2 regions of the Microbaculum marinisediminis genome follow, and region 2 is predicted to be linked to the other one. Evidence: riboswitches for the same ligand, from Rfam matches in the RefSeq annotation. Region 2 holds a riboswitch; the other holds the start of a gene.
What was found. Region 2 has a riboswitch for cobalamin ahead of MUB46_RS08600 (CbtB domain-containing protein). Riboswitches for the same ligand answer to the same signal wherever they lie in the genome.
Positions count from the first base shown of each region.

Region 1: another riboswitch for cobalamin. It lies ahead of MUB46_RS20585 (TonB-dependent receptor plug domain-containing protein); the one in region 2 lies ahead of MUB46_RS08600 (CbtB domain-containing protein).

Region 1 is NZ_JALIDZ010000011.1:101,943-116,529, reverse strand. It holds gene MUB46_RS20630 (thiamine pyrophosphate-binding protein) at 1-1,012, shown strand, start outside; gene MUB46_RS20625 (LacI family DNA-binding transcriptional regulator) at 1,167-2,270, opposite strand; gene MUB46_RS20620 (Bug family tripartite tricarboxylate transporter substrate binding protein) at 2,398-3,375, shown strand; gene MUB46_RS20615 (tripartite tricarboxylate transporter TctB family protein) at 3,446-3,937, shown strand; gene MUB46_RS20610 (tripartite tricarboxylate transporter permease) at 3,981-5,492, shown strand; gene MUB46_RS20605 (ketopantoate reductase family protein) at 5,547-6,482, shown strand; gene MUB46_RS20600 (enolase C-terminal domain-like protein) at 6,547-7,713, shown strand; gene MUB46_RS20595 (3-isopropylmalate dehydratase large subunit) at 7,736-9,169, shown strand; gene MUB46_RS20590 (3-isopropylmalate dehydratase small subunit) at 9,166-9,801, shown strand; cobalamin riboswitch at 9,918-10,116, shown strand; gene MUB46_RS20585 (TonB-dependent receptor plug domain-containing protein) at 10,235-12,229, shown strand; gene MUB46_RS20580 (ABC transporter substrate-binding protein) at 12,305-13,135, shown strand; gene MUB46_RS20575 (FecCD family ABC transporter permease) at 13,132-14,163, shown strand; gene MUB46_RS20570 (ABC transporter ATP-binding protein) at 14,160-14,587, shown strand, end outside.
Region 2 is NZ_JALIDZ010000003.1:530,160-544,746, reverse strand. It holds gene MUB46_RS08660 (hypothetical protein) at 1-1,057, shown strand, start outside; gene MUB46_RS08655 (GNAT family N-acetyltransferase) at 1,079-1,594, opposite strand; gene bfr (bacterioferritin) at 1,855-2,334, opposite strand; gene MUB46_RS08645 ((2Fe-2S)-binding protein) at 2,517-2,831, opposite strand; gene MUB46_RS08640 (LysR family transcriptional regulator) at 2,946-3,881, opposite strand; gene MUB46_RS08635 (glutathione S-transferase family protein) at 4,036-5,016, shown strand; gene MUB46_RS08630 (NUDIX domain-containing protein) at 5,020-5,472, opposite strand; gene MUB46_RS08625 (metallophosphoesterase family protein) at 5,822-6,754, shown strand; gene MUB46_RS08620 (hypothetical protein) at 6,751-7,353, opposite strand; gene MUB46_RS08615 (hybrid sensor histidine kinase/response regulator) at 7,453-9,744, opposite strand; gene MUB46_RS08610 (YbaK/EbsC family protein) at 9,901-10,374, shown strand; gene MUB46_RS08605 (CbtA family protein) at 10,468-11,148, opposite strand; gene MUB46_RS08600 (CbtB domain-containing protein) at 11,162-11,338, opposite strand; cobalamin riboswitch at 11,377-11,612, opposite strand; gene cobD (threonine-phosphate decarboxylase CobD) at 11,651-12,679, opposite strand; gene cbiB (adenosylcobinamide-phosphate synthase CbiB) at 12,678-13,661, shown strand; gene MUB46_RS08585 (cobyric acid synthase) at 13,645-14,587, opposite strand, start outside.

The sequences.
Region 1 (14,587 bases), on a different contig from region 2:
GTGGGGGCCGGACGATCCGGCGCGGCTGGTCGCGTTCGCGGAGCGCTGGGCCTTGCCGGTCGTCTGTTCGTTTCGGCGCCAGGACCGCTTTCCGAACGACCATCCAAACTACGGCGGCGATGCCGGACTGGGCGTGAACCCGGCCCTGGCCGGGAGGATCCGCGACTCGGATCTGATCGTTGCCCTGGGCGCGCGGCTCAGCGACAGCATGACGTCCTCCTACACCCTGATGGACAGTCCCCGCCCCCGTCAGGGTCTCGTCCATATCCATGCCGATCCCGACGAACTCGGCCGGGTGTACCAGCCCGAGATCGCGATCAATTCCGGTATTTCGAGTTTCCTGCAGGCCATCGGGACGCTGCCTCCGCCGGAAGACCCGGCATGGACGGACTGGACGTCGCAGATCAACGCCGACTATCGGAAATGGTCCGACGCCGCGACGGACGTGCCCGGCGACTTCAATCTCGGGGAGGCGGTGATCTGGCTTCGCGAGAACCTGCCGGAGGACGCCGTGATCACCAACGGCGCGGGCAACTATTCGGTCTGGGTGCACCGGTTCTTCCGTCACCGGCGCCCCCTGACCCAGCTTGCGCCGACATCGGGCTCGATGGGTTACGGCCTGCCGGCGGCGATCGCCGCGAGCCTGCACAGCCCCGAGCGTCCCGTGGTCGCCTTCGCCGGAGACGGTTGTTTCCAGATGACGTGCCAGGAACTGGGAACGATCGCCGAAAACGGGCTGAAGATCATCGTGGTCGTGGTCAATAACGGCATGTACGGCACGATCCGGATGCATCAGGAAAACCACTATCCGAAACGCGTGTCGGGAACGGACCTCTTCAATCCAGACTTTGTGGCGCTCGCCAGGGCGTACGGGCTGAACGGCGAGAAGATCGTGCGCACCGGCGATTTTCCCGACGCCATGCAACGGGCCCTGGCATCCGACACGGCCAGCGTCATCGAGGTGATCCCCGACCAGCGGGTCCTGACGCCGGCGCGGTTCCTGGACCGATGACGAGGTCTTGGTCACAAGCCCTGCCGGTATTCGATCAGAGCCCGTCTCGAGGCGGGTAGCGGGGGGCGTCGCATCGAGGCATGACGAACATGCAGCCCCTCCGGCTGCATGTTCGGGGCCCGCCTTCGCCGGGTCATCTCGCGGCATCGTCATGTCACGGCAGCGCGCGGCAACTGCCCCGTTTTATCAGCTGCACGGGATAGTAGGTGCCGCTGCCGCGCGGCTTCGTCTCGATGACGATGCCGCCGTCCGCCGGCGCTTCGGTCTCCGGAGAACAGATTTTCTGCGCCGCGGAATGTGCAATCCGTCTGATTGGCAGGGCGATCGTGCTGATGCCCGGACCCCAGAGCTCCTGCCAATCGGGGTCGTCATAGCTGACGAGCGATACGTCCCCGGGCACGTTCAGTCCGATTTCCCGAATGGCGCGCAGGACGCCTAGCGTAAGCTGCGAGCTGCCGATTACCAGGCCGGTCGGCGGCCGGGTCCGTCGCAAAAAGTCCAACGCGACCCGATAGCCGTTATCGGGGTGTGGTGGTGTCTGGCATTCGAGTATCTCGGCGCCGTCGACAGCGCTCATGGCGCTTCGATACCCGTCGATACGACGCACGCCCGTGCTGAGGGTCTCGGGGCCGCCACCCAGATAGGCGATCCGGCGATGTCCGAGATCCAGCAGGTATCGGGTAGAGGTGCGTGTCGCTTCGCCATCCTGCGCGGCCACCAGGTCCGCCGTCACATCGGGATGCGCGCGCACGAGCTGAACGCACCGCAGTTCGGACAGAAGCTCCGCGGTTTCCCCGAGCAGTCCCGCGACCGGCGTGATGACGATCCCTCTTGCCCGTGCCCGGTGAAGTTCCCGGACATGGCGCAGTTCGCGCTCCGGGTCGTCCTCGGAAATCGCCAGAACCAGCTGCAATCCCGCGGACGACACCGTTTCCGCCAGGACCTTGGCGACGGTGCTGTAGAAGTGGTTCTGCACATCGGGAAGGATGAAGCCGACGATGTTGGAGGCCTCGCCGCGCATGACCCGCGCGGCGGAGTCGGGGACATATCCCAGTTCGGCCGCCATGGCGCGGATGCGCGCTTTCGTCGGTTCCGTGATCAGCGGTGAATCGTTCAGTGCGCGCGAAACGGTCGCGTGCGAAACACCCAGCTTCTGGGCGATATCCTTGATCGTGACCTGTCCCCTGTCGCGGCGACGCGTGCCTGCCATAGGCGGGTTCCCCTGTCGTGGCTCAGGTCCTGTCGACTTGAGTTTCATCTTGACACGATTCGAAAAGTACCACTAAAAATTGGGCATGCACACGTGTGCATTTGGAGTGCGCCAGCCTGCATGTAATCAAATGCGAGGCTTTCATTGCATTCAAGCACGGGAGGAAAACCAAAAAATGCTGCGAACGAAACTGATTGGCGTCCTGTCTGCCCTCGCTGTGTCCGCCTTTGCGGGTCAAGCGGTGGCCGAGGCATGGCCGAGCAAGAACATCACCATGATCGTGCCATTCGGCGCCGGCGGGTCGATCGACCGGTTCGCGCGCGGTCTGGCGCAGCATTGGGAAAAGCGTCTCGATGGCGTCTCGGTGATCGTAGAGAACCGGCCCGGCGCGAGCGGGCTTCTGGGCGCGAAAACGTTCCTGAACGCGCCGGCGGACGGGCACACGCTGTTCGTCGGGATCCAGCCGACGCTGAGCATAAACACGGTGGTCCAGGATGCCGACTTCAGCCTGGACGACTTCGCCTTCGTCAATTTCGAGCAGCGCGACTATGGCGATGTCGCCGTCAGCGCGGACTCGCGCTTCGACAGCATCGATGCCTTCGTGGAAGAGGCGCGCGCGAAACCGGGCGAGCTCTCGCTGGCGATGATCCACGGCGGCGGTACATCGCTGTTCGGACTGGCGCTGATCCAGGAACTGGATCTGGATGTCCGCGTCGTGACGTTCGACAGCGGCGGAGCGCTGCGCACCAACCTGCTCGGCAATCACAGCGACGCGACCATCTCCGGCGCCTTCGGGGATAGCTCGCTTGGCGATCAGATCCGGGTGCTCGCGGTCGCGTCGCCAGAACCGTTCCCCGGGCTGGACGGCGCCGTGCCGATATCCCAGGCGTTCGAGGGGCTCAACGTGCCGCAGATCGGCGACAGCCGTTTCGTGGCGGCCCACGCCGCCTTTGCCAAGGACAATCCGGAAGGCTTCGCTCAACTGGTCGAAAGCTACAAGCAGACCTACGAGAGCGACGAGTACGAGGCATACCTGAAGACCACGGGCACGGATGTCATCTCCGGCTACATGGGGCCGGACGCGTCGACCGAATACGCCAGCGACATGCACAAGGTGGTCGAGCGCTTCAAGGATGTGCTGGGCAACAACTGAGGCCCAGTCCGTCAGGTTCCCGGGCGCCGTCGCGCGCCCGGGGCAGTCGCGATCGATCCACGAGGTCCCCATGCCACGTTCAAACGCATCGAATCCATGGCTGCGGTTCGGCGGCGAGATGATCGTCCCGCTGCTGCTCCTCGGCTACTCGACACGCTACTACCTCGAAGTGGCGGCGCTGCCGCGGCCGGAAACCAATCTCCTGCTGATCGAACCGGTATATGCGCTGCTCGTCCTGTGCTGCTTGGCCTTCGCAGGCAAGCGGCTCGTCGAGACCGTGCGCGAGGGCTCGGAGGCTGCCGCTGGGCCGGCGGGGATATCCGCGCCGGTCAATCTGGTGAAGTCGATCTCGTTCATCGTCCTTACGGCCGGGTACATCTGGGCGATCCCGGTCGTCGGCTTCGTCGTGACCACCATGGCCTACACCTTTCTCCAGCTCCTGGCGTTGGGCGTTCGGTCTCCTGCCGTCCTGGTTCTCACGCCGACCTTGCTCACCGGACTGATCTGGTCCGGCATGGAGCATTTCCTGAATCTGCGGCTGCCCGCAGGTCTGCTTTTCTGAGCCCGCTCCCCAGCCCGCATCCCCATCCGCCCACGGTGACACCATGTTCGATCTCGGATCCATCGCCGCCGGAGCAGCGCTGCTCACCGACTGGCAGGTTCTGTTCGTCCTGCTGGCGGGATTGTTGTTCGGCATCGTGACCGGAGCCATCCCCGGCTTCAGCACACCGCTGGCGATCAGCGTCATGCTGCCGCTGACATTCGCGATGAGCCCGATCGTCGCCATCGTTTTCCTGACTGCCGTCTATGCCGGCGGAAACTTCGGCGCCTCGATCTCGGCGATCCTTCTCAACATTCCCGGATCGCCGCAGGCGATCATGACCGGGCTCGATGGTTTCCCGATGACGCGCCAGGGTAGGGCGTACGAGGCCCTAGGGACCTCGGTGGCCGCGTCGGCCACCGGCAACCTGGTGGGATCCTTCTTCCTGATCCTGATCATGCCGATTATCGTCGTATTCGCCCTGAAGTTCGGCCCTCCCGAAATGTTCCTCGTCGGCGCGCTCGGCCTGACGATCATCGCGACGCTGGACAAGAGCTTCCTCAAGGCTGCGATCGCCGGTCTGTTCGGGGTTCTGATCAGCACCACCGGCATGTCCTCGACCGGCGCGATCCGGGGAACGTTCGGCTATTTCGAACTGATGGACGGCATCTCGATCATTCCCGCGCTGATCGGGCTGATCGGCTTCTCCGAACTGTTCTCCATGCTGCAGAAGTCGCATGTCGCCGATCCCCAGGCGGTCGCGTCCGCCACGTCCGGTTCCGCCTGGTCCCAGCTTCGGCTCGGATACAGAAGGGCCTTCGCCTATCCCGCGACCTTGCTGCGCTCGTGCGGGCTGGGGGTGATAATCGGGGCCCTGCCCGGCGCGGGCGCCACGATCGCCAGCGTCGTCAGCTACAACGAGGCGAAGCGCGCATCCGCGACCCCGGAGCAGTTCGGGAAGGGGGCGCCGGAAGGCCTGGTCAGCGCGGAATCGGCCAACAATGCCTCGGAGGGCGGCGCACTGGCCCTGATGCTCGCGCTTGGGATCCCCGGCGGGCTGGCGACGGCCGTCCTGATCGGCGCCCTGATGCTTCAGGGGCTGATCCCCGGGCCGCGCCTGTTCATGGAACGACCGGACCTCGTCTATGGGGTCATGCTGGCGCAGTTCCTCACGTCGGCCTGCCTCTTGGGTCTGGGTCTGCTGGTTTCGTTCTGGGCGGCGCGCATCGTCCGAATTCCCACGAAGATCCTCATCCCGGTGATCGCGGTCTTCTCCATCGCCGGCACCTACGCGGTCCATCTGCTGATGTTCGACGTGGTGCTGATGGCCGTATTCGCGGTTCTGGGAATCGTGCTGAGACGGTTCGACTATCCGCTGATCGCCGTCGTTCTGGGGATCGTGCTGGGGCCGATCCTCGACGCCGAATTGTTGCGAACCTACCAGACCTTCGGCGGGTTGAGCCTCTCGATCTTCCTGGACCGGCCGGTGTCGCTGGTCCTGCTGGCGCTGCTTGGCTTCAGCGTGCTGACGGGCGTGCTGCGACTTGTCCGCCAGAGCCGCCGTGCGCAGGCCTGAGATCCTACGGACAGACCGGGGCGAACCGGCCCCGACGTGCTGAGGAGGCATAACATGAAAATTGCAGTGGTCGGATGCGGTGCCATGGGGTCGGTCTACGCGGCTCTCCTGGCCGATGCGGGACACGACGTGCTCGCCATCGACAGATGGGCGGCCCATGTCGAGGCGATCAATCGCGACGGCCTGGTCGTTGAGGGGGCCAGCGGCAACCGCCGGGTTCGGGTCCGCGCTTTCGAGGCGCCGCCCCCGGGCGAGGCCGTGGACCTGATGATCCTGGCCGTGAAGTCCGCCGCCGCCGGTGCGGCCGCCAAGACGGCGAAGCCGATGATCGGGCCGGACACCGTCGTGCTTACAATTCAGAACGGCCTGGGCGCCGCCGACGAGGTGGCGGCCTCGATCGATCCCGACCGCCTTCTCGTCGGCATCGCTGGCGGTTTCGGTGCCTCTCTGAAGGGACCCGGGCACGCCCACCACAACGGCATGCAGGTGATCCAGATGGGCGCCTATGCCGGCCTCCCGTTCCGCGAGGCCGAAGGCGTGGCGGCGGTCTGGAGCGACGCCGGGTTCCGGACCGAAGCGGTCAACGACATCGCAGCGATGCAGTGGGACAAGCTGATCTGCAACGTCGCCTACAGCGCACCGTGCGCGCTGACGGGATTGACCGTGGGCGAGGCGATGGACGATCCGGAACTCGGTGCGGTCAGCCGCGCCGCCGCCGTCGAAGCCGCGGGCATCGCCCGTGCCCGGGGGATTGCCCTGGATATGGCCGATCCGGTCGCTCGTGTCCGCGCCTTCGCCGGGCGGATGCCGGCTGCGAAACCCTCGATGCTGCTCGACCACGAAGCCGGACGACCCAGTGAAATCGACTTCATCAACGGCGCGATACCGCGTGAAGCGGCAAAGGTCGGGCTGACCGCACCGGTCAACGAGACCCTGACGCGCCTGGTCCGGATGAAGGAACGGGCGTTCGGCCCCGCCAAGGGGATCTGACTTCCAACCGCGCCGAACCGTTTTTCCGCATAACCGAGTCTCTGACGAGCCTGGGAGAGTTTGAGTGAAGATAGCCGACATCGTGACCCGCAGCGTGAAGCTCGAGGGCGCCATTTCCAATGCGGTCGTATCGTTTGACGATCACGACGTGTCCCTCGTCGCCGTTGTCAGCGATGTCGTTCGCAATGGCCGTCCGGTCGCCGGAATCGGGTTCAACTCGATCGGGCGGTACGCCCAGCACGGTATCCTGTCGACCCGCATCCGCCCGCGCATTCTGAACGCGGCTCCGGACTCCCTGCTGGACGAGAGCCGGACACGCTTCGATCCGGCCAGGATCTACGCCGCCGCCATGAAGAACGAAAAGCCGGGCGGGCATGGCGACCGGGCGTCGGCCGTCGGCGCGCTCGAACTGGCGATCTGGGACCTGAACGCCAAGCTCGACGACCGACCCGCCTACGCTGCTGTTGCCGAGGCATTCGGCCGGACGGTTGCGGCAGCGCGTGTGCCGGTCTATGCGGCGGGGGGCTATTACTACGCTTCGGGCGGCGGCAGGACACTGCGGGACGAGCTGCAGGGCTATCGCGACCAGGGCTTCGACGCCTTCAAGATAAAGGTAGGGGGGGCGGATGCGGCCGAGGATCTGGCCCGCATAGAGGAGGCGCTGGCCGTGGCCGGGGCAGGCTCTCGCCTCGCCGTCGACGCCAACGGTCGGTTCGGACTGCACGACGCGCTGACCTTCGGCCAGAGTATCGCGGGCTACGGCCTGCGCTGGTACGAGGAGGTCGGCGACCCGCTGGATTTCGCGCTCAATCAGGCGCTGACGCACAATTACGACGGGGCGATAGCCACCGGCGAAAATCTCTTCTCGCTCCAGGACGTCCGCAATCTGCTGAATTTCGGCGGCATGCGGCCGGGCCGCGACATCTTCCAGATGGATGCCGGCCTGAGCTACGGATTGACGGAATACGGTCGAATTATCGACCTGCTGGAACGCCGGGGATACAGCCGTGAGCAGGTGTTTCCGCACGGCGGACACCTCATAAACCTCCATATCGTGGCGGGGCTCGGGCTTGGCGGTTGCGAGGCCTATCCCGGCGTGTTCAAGCCGTTCGGCGGATTCCCGCCGAGCTGTCCGGTCGTCGACGGAACGGTCTGGCCCAGCGACGCACCGGGCTTCGGGCTGGAGGAGATGCCCGGCATCGCCGCCGCCATCTCCGACCTGCTCGGCTGACGGTTTCGGGGGAGGCGATAAAATGGCGGGTACGCTGTACGACAAGGTCTTCGATGCGCATGTCGTCCGTGAGGTGTCGGAGAACCAGCACCAGATCGCGGTCGATGTCCATCTGATCAACGAAGTGAGCAGTCCGCAGGCCTTCGAGGATCTGCACGAACGCGGACTGACCGTCGCGCATCCCGAACGGACGTTTGCGTGCGCGGACCATTCGATTTCGACGGGCGGCGACGTGCGCCGGTTCGACGACGCGCTGTGCGAGGCCCAGGTACAGCTTCTGGCGCGCAACACACGAGCCAGCAGCATTCCCTATTTCGATCCGATGAAGGCGATGCACGGGATCGTCCATGTCGTCGCGCCCGAACGCGGGCTCACCCAGCCGGGCATGGTGATCGCGTGCGGCGACAGCCACACCTCCACCCATGGCGCCTTCGGAACGGTTGCCTTCGGGATCGGAACCTCGCAGGTGCGCGATGTCCTGGCGTCGCAGTCGCTGGTCATGGAGAAGCTGAAGGTCCGGCGGATCGCGATCGAGGGAGAGCTCGCCTTCGGGGTGTTCGCCAAGGATGTGGCCTTGCACGTGATCCACCGCCTGGGGGCGAAGGGTGGGCTCGGATACGCCTATGAGTTCTGCGGCTCCACGGTCGAGCGGTTCTCGATGGAAGAGCGGATGACCCTGTGCAACATGGCTGTGGAGGGTGGGGCGCGCTGCGGATACGTCAATCCCGACCGGACCACGTTCGACTATCTGAAGGGCCGTGCGTTCGCGCCCGAAGGGGCGGCGTGGGAGGCCGCCGTCCGGCGCTGGCAGGACATCGCGTCCGAGCCCGACGCCACCTGGGACGACGAGGTGGTGGTGAACGTCGGGGACGTCGGCCCGATGGTGACATGGGGGACTTCGCCGGATCAGTCGGTGCCGGTCGACCTGCCGGTGCCCGATCCCGCGGGCGCCGGAGACGAAGAGACCGGCTGGCGCGCGGCGATGGAGTTCATGGGAATGGTTCCGGGGGAACCGGTGTCGGGCACGCGGATCGACACCGCGTTCATCGGGTCCTGCACCAATGGCAGGCTTTCCGATCTCGAGGCCGTCGCGGCATTCCTGCGCGCAACCGACCGTCGTGTCGCGTCGGGTGTGCGTGCGATGATCGTCCCCGGATCGCGCGCCGTGCTCAAGGCAGCGGCGAGCCGGGGGTTCGACACGCTGTTCGAGGAACGCGGGTTCGAACTTCGTGACGCGGGCTGCTCCCTGTGCTGCGGGATGAATGCCGACAAACTGGTCGGGCCGCAGGTCTGCGCGTCGTCGTCGAACCGAAACTTCCGGGGGCGGCAGGGATCGCCCGACGGGCGCACGTTCCTGATGTCACCGGTCATGGTGGCTGCCGCGGCGCTGGCCGGGGAGATAACGGATGTGCGCGCGTTCCCGGACGCGACGCCGGATGGGGGCGGGCGGTCATGACCGGGCGCATCGACATGGTTCGGGGCCGCGGCTTGCCGCTCGCGGGCAACGACATCGACACCGACCAGATCCTCGAGTCGCGGTATCTCAAGCTGGTCACCTTCCGCGGGATCGAGGCGCACGTGTTCGAAAGCCTGCGTCGCGCCGCGCGCGACCGTGGCGACGCGCCTCATCCGTTCGACGACGGGCGTTTCGCCGGGGCATCGATCCTGCTGGTCGGGCGGAACTTCGGCTGCGGCTCCTCTCGGGAGCACGCGCCCCAGGCGCTCTATCGATTCGGCATCCGGGCGATCGTGGGAGAATCGTTCGGCGAGATCTTCGCCGGCAACTGTCTGTCCATAGGACTGCCATGCCTGCCGGTATCCGCCGCGGACGGTCTTTGGCTGCGCAGTCGTTGCGAGGCCGCCCCGGAAACCGAACTCACGGCTGATATCGCCGCGGGACAGATCGTCTCCGGCGACCGGCGAATACCCTTCTGCCTGCCCGAGGGACGGCGTCGACGGTTCCTCGAGGGTTCCTGGGATCCCTTGATGGTCCTTCTCGAAGCGCGCAACCTGGTGGACAGGAAACTTGCCGCGATGCCGGACATCGCGCGAGCGGCGGAAAGCGGCGCCCAAAGGCGGGGCGAATAGACGTCGGCGGCACGCTTTGGATAACCCGCCGGTGCGGTTTGCGCGTGCACGGCTTGGCATCCCCCGACTTGGCATCCCCCGCCTTGGCCGCCTGATTGACATATCATCCAATCGTGCCTAGCGTCCGGCGCGACGGTTCCCCTCGGGGATCAAAAGGGAACGCAGTGAGGGTCGTTCGATCCAAATCTGCGGCTGCCCCCGCAACTGTAAGCGGATAGTCGTCCGTCAATACGCCACTGGGCCTCGGGCACCGGGAAGGCGACGGATCGGTGACAACCCGCGAGCCAGGAGACCTGCCGTCAGCCGTGGTCACACGCGACGACGTCGGACGGGGTGTTTCGATGGTTGGCAAGCCGCCATCGCTTTCGGGCGATGACCGGCGAGACTTCGTTCGCGGTGACGTGCCACCTGGCGTACCGCCCGAGGTCTTGAAATGCCGAAATCCGTTCTCACCGGCTCGTCCGAGCCGCGACTCCATTCCGTTTCCGTTGTCATCCTGATTGCCGCGCTGGCCCTGGCGCCAGCGCCGCGGGCCTCTGCCCAAGACGTCCGGTCGGCGGATGACGAGACCGCTTCCGATGGTCGCTTCGCGCCCGTCAGCGAAGCGGCGGCCGTAACGCTCGACGAGATCACCGTCAGCCCGAACCGGACCGCCACGCCGGACCGCGCGGTGGGCAGCACGGTCACGGTCATTACCGGCGAAGAGCTCGAGGAGCAGCAGATCCGGGTCGTCTCCGACGTGCTACGCCAGGTGCCGGGCGTTGCCGTCAATCGCACGGGCGGAATCGGCGACTTCACGCAGGTCCGCATCCGTGGTGCCGAAGGGAACCAGACGATGGTCCGGATCGACGGCATCGAGATGAACGATCCCGCCTTCGGATCCGAATTCGACTTCGGCAATCTGCTGGTCCAGGACGTCGCCCGCATCGAGGTGCTGCGCGGCCCGCAGAGCGCCCTCTACGGCTCGGATGCCATCGGCGGCGTGATCAATATCGTCACGAGGCGCGGCGACGGGGCGCCGAGCGCCACGGTATCGGCGGAAGGCGGGTCGTTCGGCACCTTCCGCGGCCATGCCTCGGTCAGCGCCAGCGACGACAGGTTCGATCTGCTCGTCAGCGCTGTGGGACTGTCCACCGACGGCATATCCAGCGCGGACGAGGCGAACGGAAACCTCGAGAAGGACGCCTACCGGAACGGAACCGGCCTCATCAAGTTCGGGATCCATCCGACCGAGGATATCGACCTGGCATTCGTCGGGCGCTTCACCAACTTCATGCGGGAAGGCGACGCCGACATCGGCGGCATCGGCCCGATCGACGCCTTCAACGATTCCCGCGGCGAGCAGCTGTTCGGCCGGGTCCAGGGCACCTTCCGGATGTTCGAGGGGCGCTGGGAGCACATCTTCGGCGCGACGCGGACGGACCAGACGACGGACTATCTCGCCGACAAGGCGGTCACCAGCACGTATCGGGGGGACAAGAACAAGCTGGACTATCAGTCGAATCTCTACCTCGAGCAGGAGACGGTCCCGGCGAGCCACACCCTCACGTTCCTGGCCGAACACGAAACCCAAGGCGTCAAGGTGGACAGCCTCTGGTCAAATCTCGACCGGACGATCGAATCGACGGGACTTGTCGGCCAGTACCAGCTCGGGCTGTTCGACAGCCTGTTCGTGACGGCCGCCGTTCGCCACGACGTCAACGATCTCTTCGAGGATGCCGATACCTATCGGCTGACCGGTGCCTATACCATCGACGCAACCGGCACCAAGCTGCGCGCCTCCTATGGCACGGGCGTGAAGAACCCGACCATGTTCGAACTCTACGGGTACACGCAGACCTACCGGGGGAATCCCAACCTCAAGCCGGAGCAGGCGGCCGGCTGGGACGTAGGCATCGATCAGGCCCTGTGGGGCGAACGCGTCGTGGCCGACGCCACCTACTTCGACATGCGCATAACGGACCTGATCACCGGGGCCGGCACGACGTCGGTCAACATGCCGGGCGAGTCCAGGATCCACGGTGTCGAACTCGGTGTCTCGGTGTCGCCTCTCGACAACCTCTTCGTTCGCGCCTCCTACACCTACACCGACGGCAAGGACGCGACGGGTGCAGACCTGGTGCGGCGACCGCCGCATCTGGCGAGCCTCGACGTCAACTACGTGTTCCTCGACGGGCGCGCGAACGCCAATCTCTCGGTCGTCTACAACGGTGCTCAGAAAGACTGGGTCTACGACGCCGTCTACAACAGGTCGGTCCTGACGCTGGACGCCTATACGCTCGTCAACGTCGCCGGCTCCTACAAGCTCAGCGACACCGCCGAACTGTTCGGTCGCGTCGACAACCTGTTCGACGAACAGTACCAGGAGGTCTGGGGCTACGGCACGCCGGGGCGCGCGGCCTATGCCGGCTTGCGACTGGCGTTCTGAGCGATGCGTCGTTTCGCGGCAGTGCACGCAGTCGTAGCGGCGGCCCTGACCGCCCCCGCCCTATTGGCCGCCCTATTGGCGGTCCAGCTCCCGGCGCGGGCGGAGGCGAAGCCCCGGTCCGTCGTATCGATCAACCTGTGCACGGACGAACTGGTGCTGCGGCTGGCCGATCCCGGTCAGGTCAAATCGGTGACCTGGCTTGCCCGCGACAGCCTTGGATCCGCGGTGAGAGCGCTCGCCGGCGCCGTGCCCGTGAACCGGGGGCTCGCCGAGGAGATCGTTCCGCTGTCGCCGGACCTGGTGGTCGCGGGGGTCCATACGACGCGGACGACGGTGGGCTTTCTCAAGCGGATCGGTATTCCCGTCATCGAGCTCGGGGTTCCCGGGACACTGGACGAGGTGCGCGCGCAGATCCGGATGGTGGCGACCGTGCTGGGCAACGCAGCGGCGGGCGAGGCGATGATCGCGGCGCTCGACACGGCGCTGAGCGAAAGCGGGGCCGTGATAGCCGGTTCGCGCCCGACGGCACTGGTCCTGCGTCCCAACGGGTTCACGGCAGGCCGCGGATCGCTCGTCGACACGCTGCTGGACCGCGCCGGGCTGGCAAACCTCGCCGCCGACCTCCAGACGGATGGATTGGGGCAACTGCCGCTGGAGCGGATTGTCGCGGCAAGACCCGACGTCCTGATCATCAACGCGGATGCGGACGCGCCGGAGTCCATGGCGCAGGCGCTTCTCGATCACCCCGCGCTGGCCTCGCTCAAGGAGACCGCGACGGTGGTCGAGGTGCCGACGCGGTTGTGGACCTGTGCCGGGCCGCAGCTGGCGGAGGCGATGGCACTGTTGAAGTCTGCCGCCGCGAAAGCGCGGTCGCGACCGAACCCGCAAACGGAGGCGGCACGATGAGTTCCGATGTCCCGATCGGGCGCCGCCATGCGGCGGAGACCGCGACCCCTGTCCTGCCGGGAACGCTTTGCATCGTATCGGCGATCCTGTTCGTCCTCTCCCTTGCCATCGGATATGTGCCGCTCGATCCGCTTGCCGCGGCCCTGGATGCCATGTCCGGACGCGACACGGTCCGTGCGCTGGTCATGGTGGAGCTGAGGCTGCCGCGCGCGCTGCTCGGACTGATGGTCGGCTTCAGTCTCGGGGCCACGGGCGCCGCGCTGCAGGGATTGTTGCGCAATCCGCTGGCCGATCCGGGCGTCATCGGTGTCTCGGGCGCGGCCGCGCTCGGTGCCGTGATCGCGTTCTACTGGGGCCTGGCCGGATTCCTCTCGATCGGACTGGCGCTCGGCGGGCTTGCCGGCGCGGGCGTCGCGACCGCGCTTCTGCTTCTGCTCGCGCGGCAGGGAACGGGAACGACCGCGCTGATCCTCGCCGGCGTCGCGATCGGCAGCCTGTCGGGCGCGCTGACGGCGTTGGCGCTCAACCTCTCACCCAGCCCCTATGCCGTCATGGAGGTCGTCTTCTGGCTGATGGGGTCGCTCGCCGACCGCAGCCTCGATCACGTGCTGCTGGCCATGCCGTTCATGGCGGTCGGATGGGTGCTTCTGCTGGGCGCTGGCCGGGGGCTCGATGCGCTGTCGTTGGGAGAGGACACGGCGCGCAGCCTGGGCTTCGACGTGGCGCGGCTGCGTGTCCGGCTCGTCCTCGCGTCGGCCTTCACGGTCGGCAGCGCGGTCGCGGTGGCCGGCGCGATCGGCTTCGTCGGGCTCGTCGTCCCTCACATCCTGCGTCCTTTGGTCGGTCACCGGCCGGGCCCGCTTGTCCTGGCCAGCGGGCTTGGTGGCGCCGTCTTGACGCTGGCCGCCGACATTCTGGTGCGTCTCCTGCCGGTTCAGCCCGAGCTCAAGCTCGGCGTCGTCACGGCGATCATCGGCGCCCCCTTCCTGTTCTCGCTCCTGTGGCGCATGCGTGGAGACGTCGAATGAAGATCGCGGCACGCGACATTTCCGTTCGGCGCGGCGGACACACGATCCTGGCGCCGCTGACCCTGACCGTCGACCGGCCCGGCGTCGTGGGATTGATCGGCCCGAACGGCGCGGGCAAGTCGACCTTGCTGAGGGTGCTGGCGGGGCTCGACGCGCCGGATACCGGGGACGTCCGCTACGACGGCCTCACGGCCGACCGGATGGGACGCGATGTCCTGGGATACCGGCTGTCCTACCTGGCGCAATCGGGCCGCGTGCATTGGCCGCTGAAGGTCGAGCGCGTCGTCGCGCTCGGCCGGCTGCCGCATCTTGGGCGCGGGGGCGGGCGCGGGGGCGGGCGCGGCGGCGGCGAGCGTGATCGGGAGGCGGTCGAGTCCGCGATGTCGGCGACCCATATCACGGCGCTGCGGGACCGGCCGGCGGC
Region 2 (14,587 bases):
GTTCTCGGTCAAGATCGACGAGTTCGACCTCATCATCTTCGACCGCTACCAGAGCCGCGGCGTGCTGCCGGTGCTCTACTACGACAACATCGCGCGCTACGTCGAAGACGGCGGCGCCGTCCTGGTCGCCGCCGGCCCGGAATACGCCGACAACGGCAGCATCTACCGCACCCCGCTCGCGCCCGTCCTGCCGGCCGCGCCGACGGGGACCGTCACCGAGACGCCCTATCGCGCCGACCTGTCGGACGCCGGCCGCCGCCATCCGATCACCCGCGATCTCCTGGAGGGCGCCGAGGCGCCGGACTGGAGCCGCTGGTTCCGGCTGATCGATTCCGACGTCTCGCGCGGCGCCACGCTGATGACCGGCCCCGACGACAAGCCGCTGCTCGTCGTCGAGCGCGAGGGCGAGGGCCGCGTCGCGCTGATGCTGTCCGACCACGCCTGGCTGTGGGCGCGCGGCTTCGAGGGCGGCGGTCCCTATGTTCCGCTGCTGCGCCGCCTCGCCCACTGGCTGATGAAGGAAAACGATCTCGAGGAAGAGGCGCTGATCGCCCAGGGCCGCGGCGACGAACTGGTCATCGAGCGCCGCACCATGGCCGACACCGCCGAGCCCGCCCGCGTCGAGACCCCGGCCGGCGACGTCGTCGAACTCACGCTCGAGGAGATCGAGCCGGGCCTGTGGCGCGGCAAGACGCCGGTCGCCGACCTCGGCATCTACCGCGTCAGCCAGGGCGACCTGCGTACGCTCGCCAATGTCGGGCCCGACAATCCGCGCGAGTTCACCGACGTCCTCTCGACCGAACGGGCCCTTGCCCCGATCGCCGAGGCAACCGGCGGCGGCATGTTCCGCGTCGCCGATGCGGACCGGCTGTCCGTGCCGCGCGTGCTGCCCATGCGCACGGCCACGCGCATGCACGGCAGCGACTGGCTAGGTCTCAAGACCACCGACGCCTCCATCCTGCGCGGCGTCCGGGCGCTGCCGCTACTTGCCGGGCTGCTCGGCCTCGTCCTACTGCTGGCCACCCTCACCGCCGCCTGGTACCGCGAGGGCCGGTGACGGGTCCGGGAACGCGCGGCTTCAGCGACGAGGCGCCGGCCGCGCCATACCGCTGACCGCGTCGAGCGATCCCTCGACGAGTTCGCACGCCAACAGCCTGTTCGGGTCCACCGGCCCCGGCAGCCTCACCCGGCCGGGCGGGATCGGCTTGAAGCCCGCCCGCGCGTAGTAGGGCGCATCGCCGACCAGCACGACCAGCCGATGGCCGAGCTGCCTGGCGGCATGTAGCGCACGGTTCATCAGCGTCAGCCCGTAGCCCTGGTTCTTGTGGTCGGGATGGACCACCAGCGGTCCGAGGAACAGCGCCTCGGCGCCGCCGATGGTGATCGGCGACAGCCGGACCGCGCCGATCGGCCGCCCCTTCAGCGTCGCGACGAAGCTCAGCTCGGGTATCGGCACCGTTCCCTCGCGCAACCGATAGGCGGTCTTGGCGAAACGGCCGGGCCCGAACGCCTCGTCGAGCAGGCCCTCGACGATTTCGAGGTGGGAAAGGTCTTCGTACTGGATTTCGGCGATCGGTTTGGTCAGGGCGGTCATGTCAGGGGTCCCGAGAGCGTCTTGTCGGGCGCCCCGGGGACCGCGAGCCGGTTCCAGTGGGTCTGTCGGGATTGGCCGACGCTCTTACAGGCGGCGGCGCGGGCGACGGGGCGCAACGGCGGTGCACGCGCTTTCGCGCGTTCCAACTCGTCGTCGCTCTACGATCCGCAACATGGGGCGGTGTCTCTCCCGTCGAAGGTCGGCCCTGATATCACGCAAGGCCGCGCCGGTCCAGCGCGGCCTTGCGGTCGTTTCGGGCCTCAGTCCCCGAGGCCGCCCATGTGTCTCTGGGAATACAGCTGCACGCCCACCTTCTCGATCAGGTCGAGCTGGGTTTCGAGGAAGTCGATATGCCCCTCCTCGTCGGTGGCCAGCTCCTCGAACAGGTTCTTCGACACCCGGTCATTGACGGAGTCGCAGTACTTGGCCGCTTCCAGATAGAGCGTGCGCGCCTCGTATTCCCCGGCCAGGTCGACCTCGAGGATTTCCTGGACGTTTTCGCCGATGCGCAGCGGGTTCAGCTCCTGCAAGTTCGGAAAGCCCTCGAGAAAGATGATCCGCGCGATGAACTTGTCGGCATGGCCCATCTCCTCGATCGATTCCTCGCGCCATTTCTTGGCGAGGTCGAGAAAGCCCCAGTCCTCCAGCAGCCGGTAGTGCAGCCAGTACTGGCTGACCGCCGTCAGCTCGGACCGCAGGCCCTTGTTGAGGTATTCGATGACTTTCGCGTCGCCTTTCATGACAAAACTCCTCCTTCTGCCGCAGCGTACCGGTGACTTGGGGAAAATTTCGACCATCGCCGGAAGAACCGCCTTCCGGCCTGATCGCGATCGGACATCAGCGATGCCGTCAAGCTAGCGCATTTTTCGCGATTTTGGATAGGAACAGGGAGACGGTGCGGCAATCGGCGCCGAAACGAGGCTCAGACGCGAACGGGACCGTCGGTATATGCCTCCTCGGCCAACTCGAACGCGTCGAGCCGGCCGCCCGCCGCGCCATCGCCCGCCTCCTCGGCCCGCAGCGGGCACACGGCGTTGCATTGCGTCACGCAGCCGCTGTGCACAGCCGGCAGGGCCGCGTCCATGATCTCGCGGATCGTGCGCGCACAGCGCCCGCATTGCGGGCTGCACCCCAGGCACCGGTACACCTGGGCCGGCGTAAAGGGACAGTCCGGCCCCGGCGACAGGCACGCGCGTATCTCGCGATCCGACAGGGCATTGCAGGAACAGACGATCACCGCTGGCCTCAGTTTTGAATCGTTCCAGATTAGTTACAGGCGCAACCAACCCTCGATAAGATTATCGACTTTGAAAGTCAAGTTATAAACCTGTGACAGGAGGCCGGGCCGGATCTAGCCCGCCATTGCCCGCACGACCGGGCCGGCGGCGCCGAGATCGTCCCAGTAGGGCGGGTCGCCGAAGCAGGTGGCCAGATGGTCGACGAAGGCGCGCACCTTCGCCGACAGATGCCGGCCGGGCGGATAGAGCGCGTAGGCGCCGAGCTGCCACCATTCGATGTCGGTCAGGATCGGCACCAGGCGCCCCTCGCGGATCGACTGATAGACCAGGAATGTCGGCTGCGAGATGATGCCGAGCCCCGCCTCCGCCGCGGCCTGCAGCATGTTGCCGTTGTTGGAGACGAGCCGCGCCTTCGGATTGACGACGCGCTCGCGGCCGTGTTCGTCGATCCAGCTGAACACCCGCCGTTCCGGCACGTTCGAATAGCGCAGATAGGTGTGCGCCATCAGGTCTTCCGGGCGTTCGGGCATGCCGTGCCGGGCGAGGTAGTCGGGGCTTGCGCAGACGACGTTGCGCACCGGCGCCAGGCGCCGCGCGATCAGGCTCGAATCCTCGAGCCGGCCGATACGGACCGCCAGGTCGAACCCCTCGTTGACGAGGTCGACGCGCCGGTCGTTCAGGTCGAGGTCGATCCACAGTTCCGGATGATTGTTCAGGAAACCGGTCACCGCCGGCGTCAGGTGCATCACGCCGAAGGACTGCGGCGCGGCGATCTTGAGCCGGCCCGACAGCGCCCCGTGCAGCGCGGCGGCGTTCTGGTCGGCATCCTCGAGATCGGCGAGGATCTGGACCGCCCGCTCGTAATAGGTCTTGCCGGTATCGGTAAGGCTCAGCTGCCGTGTCGTGCGGTTGACGAGCCGCACGCCGAGGCGCTCCTCGAGCTCCTTCAGGCGGCGGCTCACCGCCGATTTGGCAACCCCCAGTCGCTCGGCCGCCGCTCCGATCCCCCCGGATTCGGCAACCTGGACGAAGGTTTCGATCTCCGCCATCCGGTCCATTGTTCAGCCTTCGGCAACAATATCATCGATCACTACGGCCTTTTCGACTCGCTATCAACCGCTACGTAAGTCCCAGAAGGACGGGCCAACCGATGGGCCGCACGATGGGCCGATCGCGGCCCCACACGAGCAAGGAGACGAGACTTTGGGACGACTGGTCGAGGGAATATGGCGCAGCGACGAGCCGAGGCCGGGGTCTTCGGACGGCCAGTTCCGCCGCCCCGAAACGCAATTCCGCAACTGGATCACGCCGGACGGCGCGCCCGGTCCGACGGGAGATGGCGGCTTTCCCGCGGAACCCGGCCGCTACCACCTCTATGTCTCGATGGCCTGTCCGTGGGCGCACAGAACGCTCGTGGTCCGCGTGCTGAAGGGGCTGGAGGCCCACATCGGCGTATCCGGCGTCGCGCCGACGATGGCCGACGAAGGCTGGGAATTCAGCGACGCCTTTCCCGATCCGCTCTACGGCCAGCGGCGCCTTTCCGCGATCTACCTGCAGGCCGACGCGCGCTACACCGGCCGCGTCACGGTCCCGGTGCTGTGGGACAAGCAGCGCGAGACCATCGTCTCGAACGAATCCGCCGACATCATCCGGATGCTCAATTCGGCCTTCGACGCAGTCGGCGGCAACCCGCACGTCGACCTCTACCCCGCGCCGCTTCGCGCCGAAATCGACCGGATCAACGCGACCGTCTACGAGACCGTGAACAACGGCGTCTACCGGGCCGGCTTCGCCACCACCCAGGCGGCCTACGACGAGGCCGTGACGAGGCTGTTCACCAGCCTCGACGCGCTGGAAAAGTGCCTGTCCAGCTGGCGCTACCTGACCGGAGACAGCCTCACCGAGGCCGATTGGCGGCTGTTCACGACATTGGTACGGTTCGATCCGGCCTATTTCGGCCATTTCAAGTGCAACATCCGCCGCATCGTCGACTATCCCAACCTGTTCGGCTATCTGCGCGACCTCTATCAGGTGCACGGGATCGCCGAGACGGTCGACGTCGATCACATCAAGCGCCACTACTACACCAGCCATCGCTCGATTAACCCGACAGGCATCATTCCCGCCGGCCCGCTGATCGACATGACCGCACCGCACGACCGGGCACGGCTGAAGGCGGCCTGAACCCTACCAGCGCGTGTCCGGCAGGGCGCCGTCGAACACCTCGGCGAGCCTGCGCCGCGTCGCCGGCGTGGTGCCCTCCGGCAGATCGTCCAGGGCGAAGAAGCCGGCTTCGACGATTTCCATGGTGGGACGGAACGCGCCGTCCTGCCGCCAGGCCCCGGCGACGAACAGGACCACGTGATCGCCGCGATGGTCGGCCTCGTTGGAATAGACGCCGAACAGCCGCGGCTGTTCCTCAAGGACGATATTGCCCTCGTCGCGCAACTCATGGGTCAAGGTGTCGAGCACCGTTTCGCCGCGCTCGACGCCGCCACCCGGCAGATACCAGCCCGGCAGGTAGGAATGGCGCACAAGGAACACCTTGCCGTCGCGCGCGACGACGGCCCTGACGCCGAGCGTCATGCCGCGATTCAACAGCCACCAGGGCCGCAGGAGTAGTTTCAGCAGTCGTCGCATCGTCCCGACACGTTTCCGGGCGTCCGCGCCGTCCGCCCCCCGGATAGTCCGTTGACTGGATACCCTGTTAAGCGGACATGCGCGCCACGCAAAGCAGACCTGCTCTTGTGGCCCTTGGAATATTGCAGTGCAACATCTATCTCCACCGCAAGCAAGGCACCCTGTTCGGCGCCTTCACTTTACCAAATGGAGCAGATCATGTTTTGGCGCCTCTTCAGCCGCCGGGCTTATCATTGGCATCCTGCGGTCGACATGCGCGACGGGCGCATCGCCGCGACGCTGATGACGTTCTCGTCCAACTGACGACCCGTCTGGCCAATATCGCCCGCGAACGGTAGAACCGCGGGCGATGTTCAGGCTGGCCCATCTTTCCGACCCGCACGTACCGCCCGAGACCGCACCGCTCCGCCGCGAGCTGGTGTCGAAGCGCGCGCTCGGCTGGATCAACTGGCGGCGGAGCCGTCACCGGATCCACCGCCGCGACGTTCTCGACGCGCTGACCGGCGATCTCGAGCACCAGTCGCCCGACCACATCGCGGTGACGGGCGATCTGGCGATCGTCTCGACCGCGTCGGAGTGGCAGAGTTGCCGGCTCTGGCTGCAAAGCCTCGGCCCGCCCGACCACGTCTCGCTGGTTCCCGGCAATCACGACGCCTACACCCGCCGCGCCATTCCCGGCACGGCGCTGGCCTGGCGCGAATACATGGCGGGCGATCCCGATACCGCCGCGCATTCCGGCTTCCCCTATCTGCGCCGGCGCGGCCCCCTGGCCATCATCGGCTGTTCGTCGGCCGTGGTCTCGGCCCCCTTCATGGCGACCGGCCGCATCGGCCGCGACCAGATCGCGCGCCTGAAGCCCTTGTTGCGGGACCTCGCCCACGAAGGCCTGTTCCGCGTCGTGCTGGTTCACCACACCCCGATCCGCACCCATGGCGACCGCTACCGGCGGATGACCGACGCCCGCGCCTTCCGCGCGCTGCTGGGCGACTGCGGCGCCGAGCTGGTGCTGCACGGCCACGAACACCGCGCGAGCCTGCACTGGATCGCCGGACCGCGCCAGCCGGTGCCGGTCGTCGGCGTGCCCTCCGCCTCGGCGCTCGAGCACGGCAGCAAGCCGGGCGCGCAGTACAATCTCTACGAGGTCTCGGGGAACGCCGGCGCCTGGACCTGCCGCTTGCGCACGCGCGGCTTTATTGGCGGCGAACTGCAGGAATTGCAGGAAACGACCCTGTTCGAAAACGGCCAATCCACCGCGCCGGGCGGCGATTTTCGCGCGATCTAAGGCGCGGTGAGCAGCAATCCGGCCAGGAACAGACCGGCCGCACCGGCGAACGCGCCGACGAGAAACGTGAAGATCACGGTTCCCCAGACCGCACCTGAGCGACGCGACGGCTCGTCCGGCCCGGCGGGCGTCTCCGTCTCGCCCAGCCGCACGACGGTCTTGCCGTCGGCATCGCTTTCCAGCGCCCGCTCGCGCTCGAGCAGCCGATGCGCCACGTAGTCGGTCACGCGCCCGGCCATCTCGTCGAGTTTGGTCGTCTCCAGGATCACCTGGCGACCGTGACGGGTATCCTTCAGGAACCGGTAGGTGCGCTTGTCGCGGCCCATCATCACGTGGCCGAGCACGTCGACCCACAGTCTGGGCGGCGTCGAGGGAACGAGGGAGCATTCGAGCAAGTCGGTATCCTCGGGGATCTCGTCGAACACCTCGCTCAGCGCGTCCTGCAGTAGTTCCAGCCGGGCGAGCTCGGCCTCGCGCAAGTCGACGATGACGTCGGACCGCTCGGCCTCCTGCTGGCGCGCACGGCTGAGTGCTTCTCGCAGCCGGCTCTCGCGCTTGTGCGGTTCCGGCACCTCTTCGATGATCATTTTTTCCGACATTCGTGTGTCCGATTCCGGTCGGGATACTGGCTTGTTAACGAACAGTTTACCACGATCCGCCACGGAAAAGAGGCTTCTTTTCCGGCATTGGCTGCCGGTTCAGACGTTTTTTCGGCTCATCACGCGATTAACGAGTTCGCGCACGTCGTCGGGCATGAACGGCTTTTCGATATAGGGACTATCCGTGGTCGCCAGAAATTCGCTGACGCGGCGGCTCAACGTATCGCCGGTGATGAACGCCAGGCTGCGGGCCTGCGCGGGATTGGTGTCCTTCAGTATGTCGTAGAACGAGACGCCGTCGAGTTCCGGCATCCGCATGTCGCTCAGCACCACGTCGTAATGGCGATGCTTCAGCCTTTCGAGGGCGCCGCGGGCCGATTGCTCGACATCCACCGTATGTCCGTCCATTTCCAGGCAGTCGGCGATGAGCGAGCCGACATCCGCCTCGTCGTCGATGACCAGGATCCGCAGCCCGGCGCCCGACTGCTCGGGGTGGGGCGCCTCGTCTTCCGCCGTCCTGCTCCGCGCGCCGTCGCGCGACAGCCGGATCGTGAAGGTCGCGCCCGGCCGATCGGTACGCTCCAGCTCGATCGATCCCCCATGCCCCTCGATGATGCGATGGCACAGCGCAAGCCCCAGCCCGGTTCCGACGCCGGCCTGCTTGGTGGTGAAAAGCGGCTCGAAGATCCGGGATCGCGCCTCCTCGGGAATTCCCGGACCGTTGTCGGCGAAGGTGATCGATACGCCTTCGCCATCGTCGACGGCCGCCGTGGTGATCTCCAGCGTGCGTGGCCCCTCGGTTCCCCTCAGCGCCTGCTCGGCATTGACGATCAGATTGGTGAAGGTCTGCACCAGCTGGTCTTCGTTGGCGTAGACCACGGGCAGATCGTCGGCCAGGCGCAGGGTGATGTCGACGCCGGTGGTGCGCAGAGAATAGGCGGCGAATTCAAGCGCCTGCTCGATCAGCACATTGACGTCGACCGGCGCCGTCTCCTCGGAGGTTTGCCGGGCCATCGCCAGGAAGGTCTTGACGATCCGCGCGCAGCGGTCGGCGGCCGTGCCGATCTTCTCCGCCCGGACAGCCGTGTCGGGATCGGAGGCATGCTCCTGCAGCATCACGGCCTGCCCGATAAGGACCGACAGCGGATTGTTGAGCTCGTGGGCGACGCTCGACAGCAGCTCTCCCAGAGCGCTCAGCTTTTCGCTCTGATGCAGGATCTCGCGCTGTCGAGCGGCTTCGGCGGCGGTCTCGCGGCGCGCCGTGAGATCAATGAAGCTCAGAATGGAGACTTCACGCCCCTCGTACTCGATGATCCGGTCGTTGAGCGAGGCCCAGAACACCGTTCCATCGACCTTCCGTACCCGCAATTCCACATCGTACAGTTCGCCGCTCTTGCGCAGTTCGGCGATCAAGCGGTCGCGATCGGCGGGATCGACGAAATGGTCGACGGTGTAGGCGCGCTGGTCGGACGGCCAGGCCCGGCCGAACAGTTCGGCCGCGGACGGACTTTCGTAGAGGATCTCCGACGTCGCCAGATCGACCATCCAGACCGGGAGGGGATGGCCCTCGACGATGCTGCGGAAATGCTCTTCGCGCTGCCGTAGCGCGAGCTCCATCTGCTTGCGCTCGGTGATCTCGTTCCACACCGAGACGAAGCCGCCCTGCCGGGTCGGGCGGTGCGAGTATTCGAACCAGCGCCCTTCCTTCGACGGGAACTCCTCGCGCAAGGCGATACCGCGCTGCCCCATCTGCTCGGCCATCCACTCGTCGACGCGGCCGATGGCATCCACGAAGAACCCCCGTTCGGCCCGGATCCGCGTCACCTCGGGCCAATGCGCGCCGGGCACCAGGAGATCGGCTGAATCGCTGTGGAATTCCCTGTAGCGGGAATTGCACGTCACCAGCCGATCGTTGGCATCGTAGAGCACGAAGCCGTCGTCGAGCGCCTCGATCGCATCCTCGAGGGTCTCGTTGACCCGCCTGAACTCGGCTTCGCGCTCGAACGCCGTGGTCAGGTCGATCAGGTTGGAGACGATGACCGTTTCGCCGCCGATCTCGACGAAGCGCGCCGACATCGACCCGACGAACCGGCTCCCGTCGCTGCGCCTGAAGTGCATCCTGAAATCGTCGACGCTGCCGTGCTCCCGGATCAGCCGCAGGCATTCCGCCCGTTCGTCGCGGTCGATGGCGAAGTCCTCGACCTTGAGCGGCGGGTCGCCCGGCGCCAGCCGCAGCATCGCCGCCATGGCCGGCGTCTGGTACAGCACCGCGCCGTCCGATATGCGCGCGGCCACGACCGGGACCGGACAGTTTTCGAGGATCAGCTGAAATGCGTCCTCGATCCTGTCCGGCGCGCCTGTGGCAGTCTTGTCGTCCTCATCCAGCGCCAAAACTGAGCCTTTCCTTCAAAAGGATACCCGACAAACAAAATACCATACCGTCAAACGGGCAAGCTCAACGCGATAATGGGGCGATCGCTGCCGAATTCCAATCGGCCACGAAATTCGGGTGGACGGCGGATCGCCGCTCGACCATGGTACGCCGCCATGAGCGAGCTTCCAGAGAGTGCCAGACGGGTCGCCGACGCCGCGCGGGCGGCGGGCCTCGAAATCACCGTAGTCGAGATGCCCGAGTCGACGCGCACGGCCGAGGACGCTGCCGCCGCGTGCGGGTGTGAAGTCGCGCAGATCGTCAAATCGCTGGTGTTTCAGGGTGCGGAGACGGAAACGCCCTATCTGCTGCTCGTCTCCGGGACCAACCGCGTCGACGAGGCCGGGATGGCCGCAGTGCTGGGCGAGCCCCTGAAACGCCCGAACGGACGGGCCGTGCGCGAGATCACCGGCTACGCGATCGGCGGCATTCCGCCGCTCGGCCATCCGGATGCGATGCCCACCGTCATCGACGAGACGCTGCTCGCCTTCGACACCGTATGGGCGGCGGCCGGCACGCCGCGCTGCGTCTTCTCGGTGGACCCGAACGCCCTCGCCGGCGCGACCAAGGCGCGGCGGCATCGGTTCTGACGCCCCAGCTCTGACGCCTGAACTGCCTCTTAACGCACGAAAAAGCCCGCGAGGAGGTCCCCGCGGGCTCGATTGTCTGCGTGAATTCGGCGATCAGGCCGCCGCCGGACGCATCCTCTCGATGGCGAAGCCTGCGATGACGGCGGGAACGACCCACATCAGCGCCTGAACCACCAGCGAGGCCGACACGAACTGGGCGGCAAGCTCCGCCGGCACGGGGCTGCCCATGTCGTCGGGGTGCGGCGCGCCGATCATGTGCGGCAGCACGATCAGGCCGACGCCGACGATCGACCAGACGACATGCCGGCCGAAGAAGATCGCCGCCAGGCCCAGCGCGGTGGCCACCGCCGTGCCGACCCACCAGATCTGCCTCAGTTCCAGTTCGGCCGCGTAGGCGCCCGGCAGTTCGGGCGCGAGCCCGAAGGCCGGCGCGAGCCCGGTCGCGACGAAGCCGGCGACCGCCCAGGGAATGACGCTGCGCGCGGTGATCTCGGCGCCCTTGACGAACATTGCCGCCAGCAGCATCCAGGCGAAGCCGACCGCGACGATCACGCTCGCCGTATAGGTCAGGATCGTCCGCATCGCGTCGCCGCCTTCCGCTGCCACCTCGCCGCTGTGGACGTGGGCGAGCAGGATCTGCGCGGCGCTTGCCACGTCGGTCGTCTCGAACTGCTCGGCGTGCAGGATGAGCGGTGTCGTCGTGACGGATTCGATCGCACCCACGACGATACCTCCGGCGATGCCTCCGATGAGGCCGCCGGCCAATATGCGCATCAGCATGACGCGATCAGTGGCAGGGGAAAGACATCGCGTGACGCGCGTCGTGCGCGGCGTCATGCAGGGCCTGCGGATGCGCGAAACCGGCCCCGAAGACCAGCACGGCTCCCATCAGGAACACCAAGGCCGCGACACCGATACGGGTCGAGGCGAGAGATTGGGAAATCGTCGTCGTCTGATTAGTCATCGTATGTACCCGCGTTGCCGCTCCACCGGCGGCGTCTAGAGTTGTCCCACGGACCGGCAGGTCTCCTGGCTCGCGCCTTTAGCGCCCTTCCTCCCCCTTCCCGGCGTCACGCCAGTGGGATGACGGAGGAACGGCTTGGCGCCCACAGTTGCGGGGACAGCCGCGGCTTTCGGTAAGTCCTGTCGAGACAGGCCGGCACCGCGTTCCCTTTTGCGCCCGTCGGGCTGAGCCTTTTCAGGCCAGCCTGTCCGGGACCGATCCGAGTCGGACACTATCGAACCGGATTGCGTCCGTCGAGGGCGTTGCCGCGTTTCATCCCAGCGCCGCCGCCAGCCGCGCCCACGCGGCCTCGTCGCCGGGCATCCCGAACCGCAGCCAGTCCGGGCGATAAGCGAAACGACGCACGAAGATCCCCGCCTGGCCGAGCCGGTCGAAAACCGCCGGTGCCTGCGCGCTTTCCGCGAGCCGGTAAAGGCGCGTCCCGCCGACGACGGCGAGCCCCGCACGTGTGAGAAGACCGTCCAGGCGTTGCCGGTCCCCGTCCAGCCGGGCCCGCGTCGCGGCCAGCCAGCCGGTATCGGCCAGGGCCCGGCGCCCGATTCCGATCGCCGGCCCCGACACCGCCCACGGCCCCAGCGCGGCGCGGATCTTCGCCGCCAGCTCCGGCCCGGCCACCGCGAAGCCGAGCCGCAGGCCGGCGAGCCCGTAGGTCTTGCCGAAGGAGCGCAGCACCACCACGCCCGCGCCGGGGAGGTCGGGGATCAGGCTCAGCGGCCCGTCCTCCAGGTCGGCGAAGGCCTCGTCGACGACGAGCAGGCCCCCGCGGGCGGCGAGACCCGAGGCCAGCGCCGCCAGAGTGTCCGGATCCGTCCGTCGTCCGTCGGGATTGTTGGGATTGCACAGGACGATGCCGTCATGTCCGGCTGCCGCCTCGTGGGAGCCGACCTCCGTGACCGCCGCGCCCGATTGCGCCCAGGCGGCGGCATGCTCGGCATAGGTCGGCCCGACGACGGCGACGGACGTCAGCGGGACGATGCGCGGCAGCAGCGAAATCAGCACCTGCGTGCCCGGCGCGGCGACCACCCGCGTCGGATCGCCGCCATAGGTGGCCGCGGCCACGGCCTCCAGGGCCGCCGCATCCGACGGTTCCGGCAATCGCGCCCAGACCTCCGCCGGGACATCGGGAACCGGATAGGGCCGCGGATTGATACCGGTCGACAGGTCGATGATCGGCTCGGCCGCGCCGGGGAAAAGCCGCCGCGCCTCGGCCAGGCGCCCGCCATGAGCAATCTCCCCCCCTGCCGGGACGTGCGCGAACGTGCTAGCCGTCTTGCCGATCATGGATATCGCGTCGAACCTCTTGGTGCTGTTTCTCGCCCTCCTCGCGGAGGCTGCCTTCGGCTATCCCGCGCCGCTCTACGCGGCAATCCGCCATCCGGTGATGTGGATCGGCGCGCTGATAGACCGGCTCGACCGAAGCCTCAACACGGATGACCTGTCCGAGGCAAGGCGCCGCGCCAACGGAGCGCTCGCCCTCGCCCTTATACTCGCCGTCGCGATCGTCCCGACGCTGATCGTCCAGATCGCGCTCTTCGACATCCTGCCGGATCTCCTGGCGGCCCTGCTGGTCGCGGCGGCGGCCTCGACCCTGATCGCCCAGAGAAGCCTCTACTGGCATGTGGCCGCCGTCGCTACGGGGCTGGACCGCGCAGGCCTCGCCGGCGGCCGGGCGGCCGTCTCGCGGATCGTCGGCCGCGATCCCGACAGCCTCGACGAGGCCGGCGTCTCGCGCGCGGCGATCGAGAGCCTGGCCGAGAACTTTTCCGACGGTGTGGTCGCCCCCGCCGTCTGGTGCGCGCTGTTCGGCCTGCCCGGCATCGCCGCTTACAAGGCGGCCAACACGGCGGACTCGATGATCGGCCACAAGAGCGAACGCCACCGCGCCTTCGGCTGGGCGTCGGCGCGCTTCGACGATCTCGTCAACCTGCCCGCCTCGCGCCTGTCGGCGGTGTGGATCGCCCTTGCCGCCACGATTCTGAGCCTCGACGGCAAGGCGGCCGTCAGCACCGCCCTTCGTGACGCCCGCCATCACAAGTCGCCGAACGCCGGCTGGCCGGAAGCGGCAATGGCCGGCGCCCTGGGGCTGAAGCTGGCCGGTCCGCGCATCTACGGCGACATCCGCGTCGACGATCACTGGATGGGCTACGGCCGCGCCGAGGCGACGGCGGCCGATATCCGCCGCGCGCTCGATCTCTACCGCGTCGCCTGTGGACTCCAGATCGCCGCCACCGGACTGCTTTCTGCCCTCATCTGGCTGACGTGACGATCCGGTCGATATCGACGTGCGCCTCCAGGTGTTCGGCGAGCCGGTCCAGCGCATCGTCGACGCCACGCTCGTACGCCAGATCCGAGGCGCCGCCGAGCCGTTCGAGCCAGGCCGCCCGCTGGCGATCGTCGGCGAAGAAGCCATGTACGTAGGTGGCGGCGACACGGCCGTCCGGCGAGACCGCGCCATCGACCCGACAGTCGGCCAGCCGAACCAGCGGCCGCTCCGTCGCCGGGCCCGTCGTGCGCCCCATGTGCATTTCGTAGCCACGGAAGGAGAGCCCGTCGGCGACCGTCTCGCCGCTCACCTCGACAAGGCTCTTGTCGCTGCACAGCACCGTCTCGACATCGAGCAGGCCGAGCCCCTCCGCCAGTTCCGGATAGCCCTCGATGCCTTCGGGATCGGCAATGGTCCTGCCCAGCATCTGATAGCCGCCGCAGAGGCCCAGGACCCGCCCGCCGCGGCGCACATGGGCGAGAATATCGACGTCCCACCCCTCGCGCTTCAGCGCCTTCAGATCGGCGATCGTCGCCTTCGAGCCCGGCAGGATGACGAGGTCGCACGCGGGGATGGCCTGGCCGGCCTCGACCATGGTCAGCGCGACATCGGGTTCGGCCGCGAGCGGATCGAGATCGTCGAAATTGGCGATCCGCGGCAATACCGGCACGGATATGCGGATTTTCCCGCCGGCATGTCCCGCCTCCTGCTCGCTCAGCGAATAGGCGTCCTCCGCCGGAAGCCGGCCGGCACCGGCAAAGTGCGGCACGAGCCCGAGATTCGCCCATCCGGTCGCCTCGGCGATGGCCGCCATGCCGGCATCGAACAAGGTCGGATCGCCGCGCATGCGGTTGACGATGAAGCCGACGATCATCGCCGCGTCGGCGGGATCGATCACGGTCTTCGTGCCGACGAGGCTCGCGATG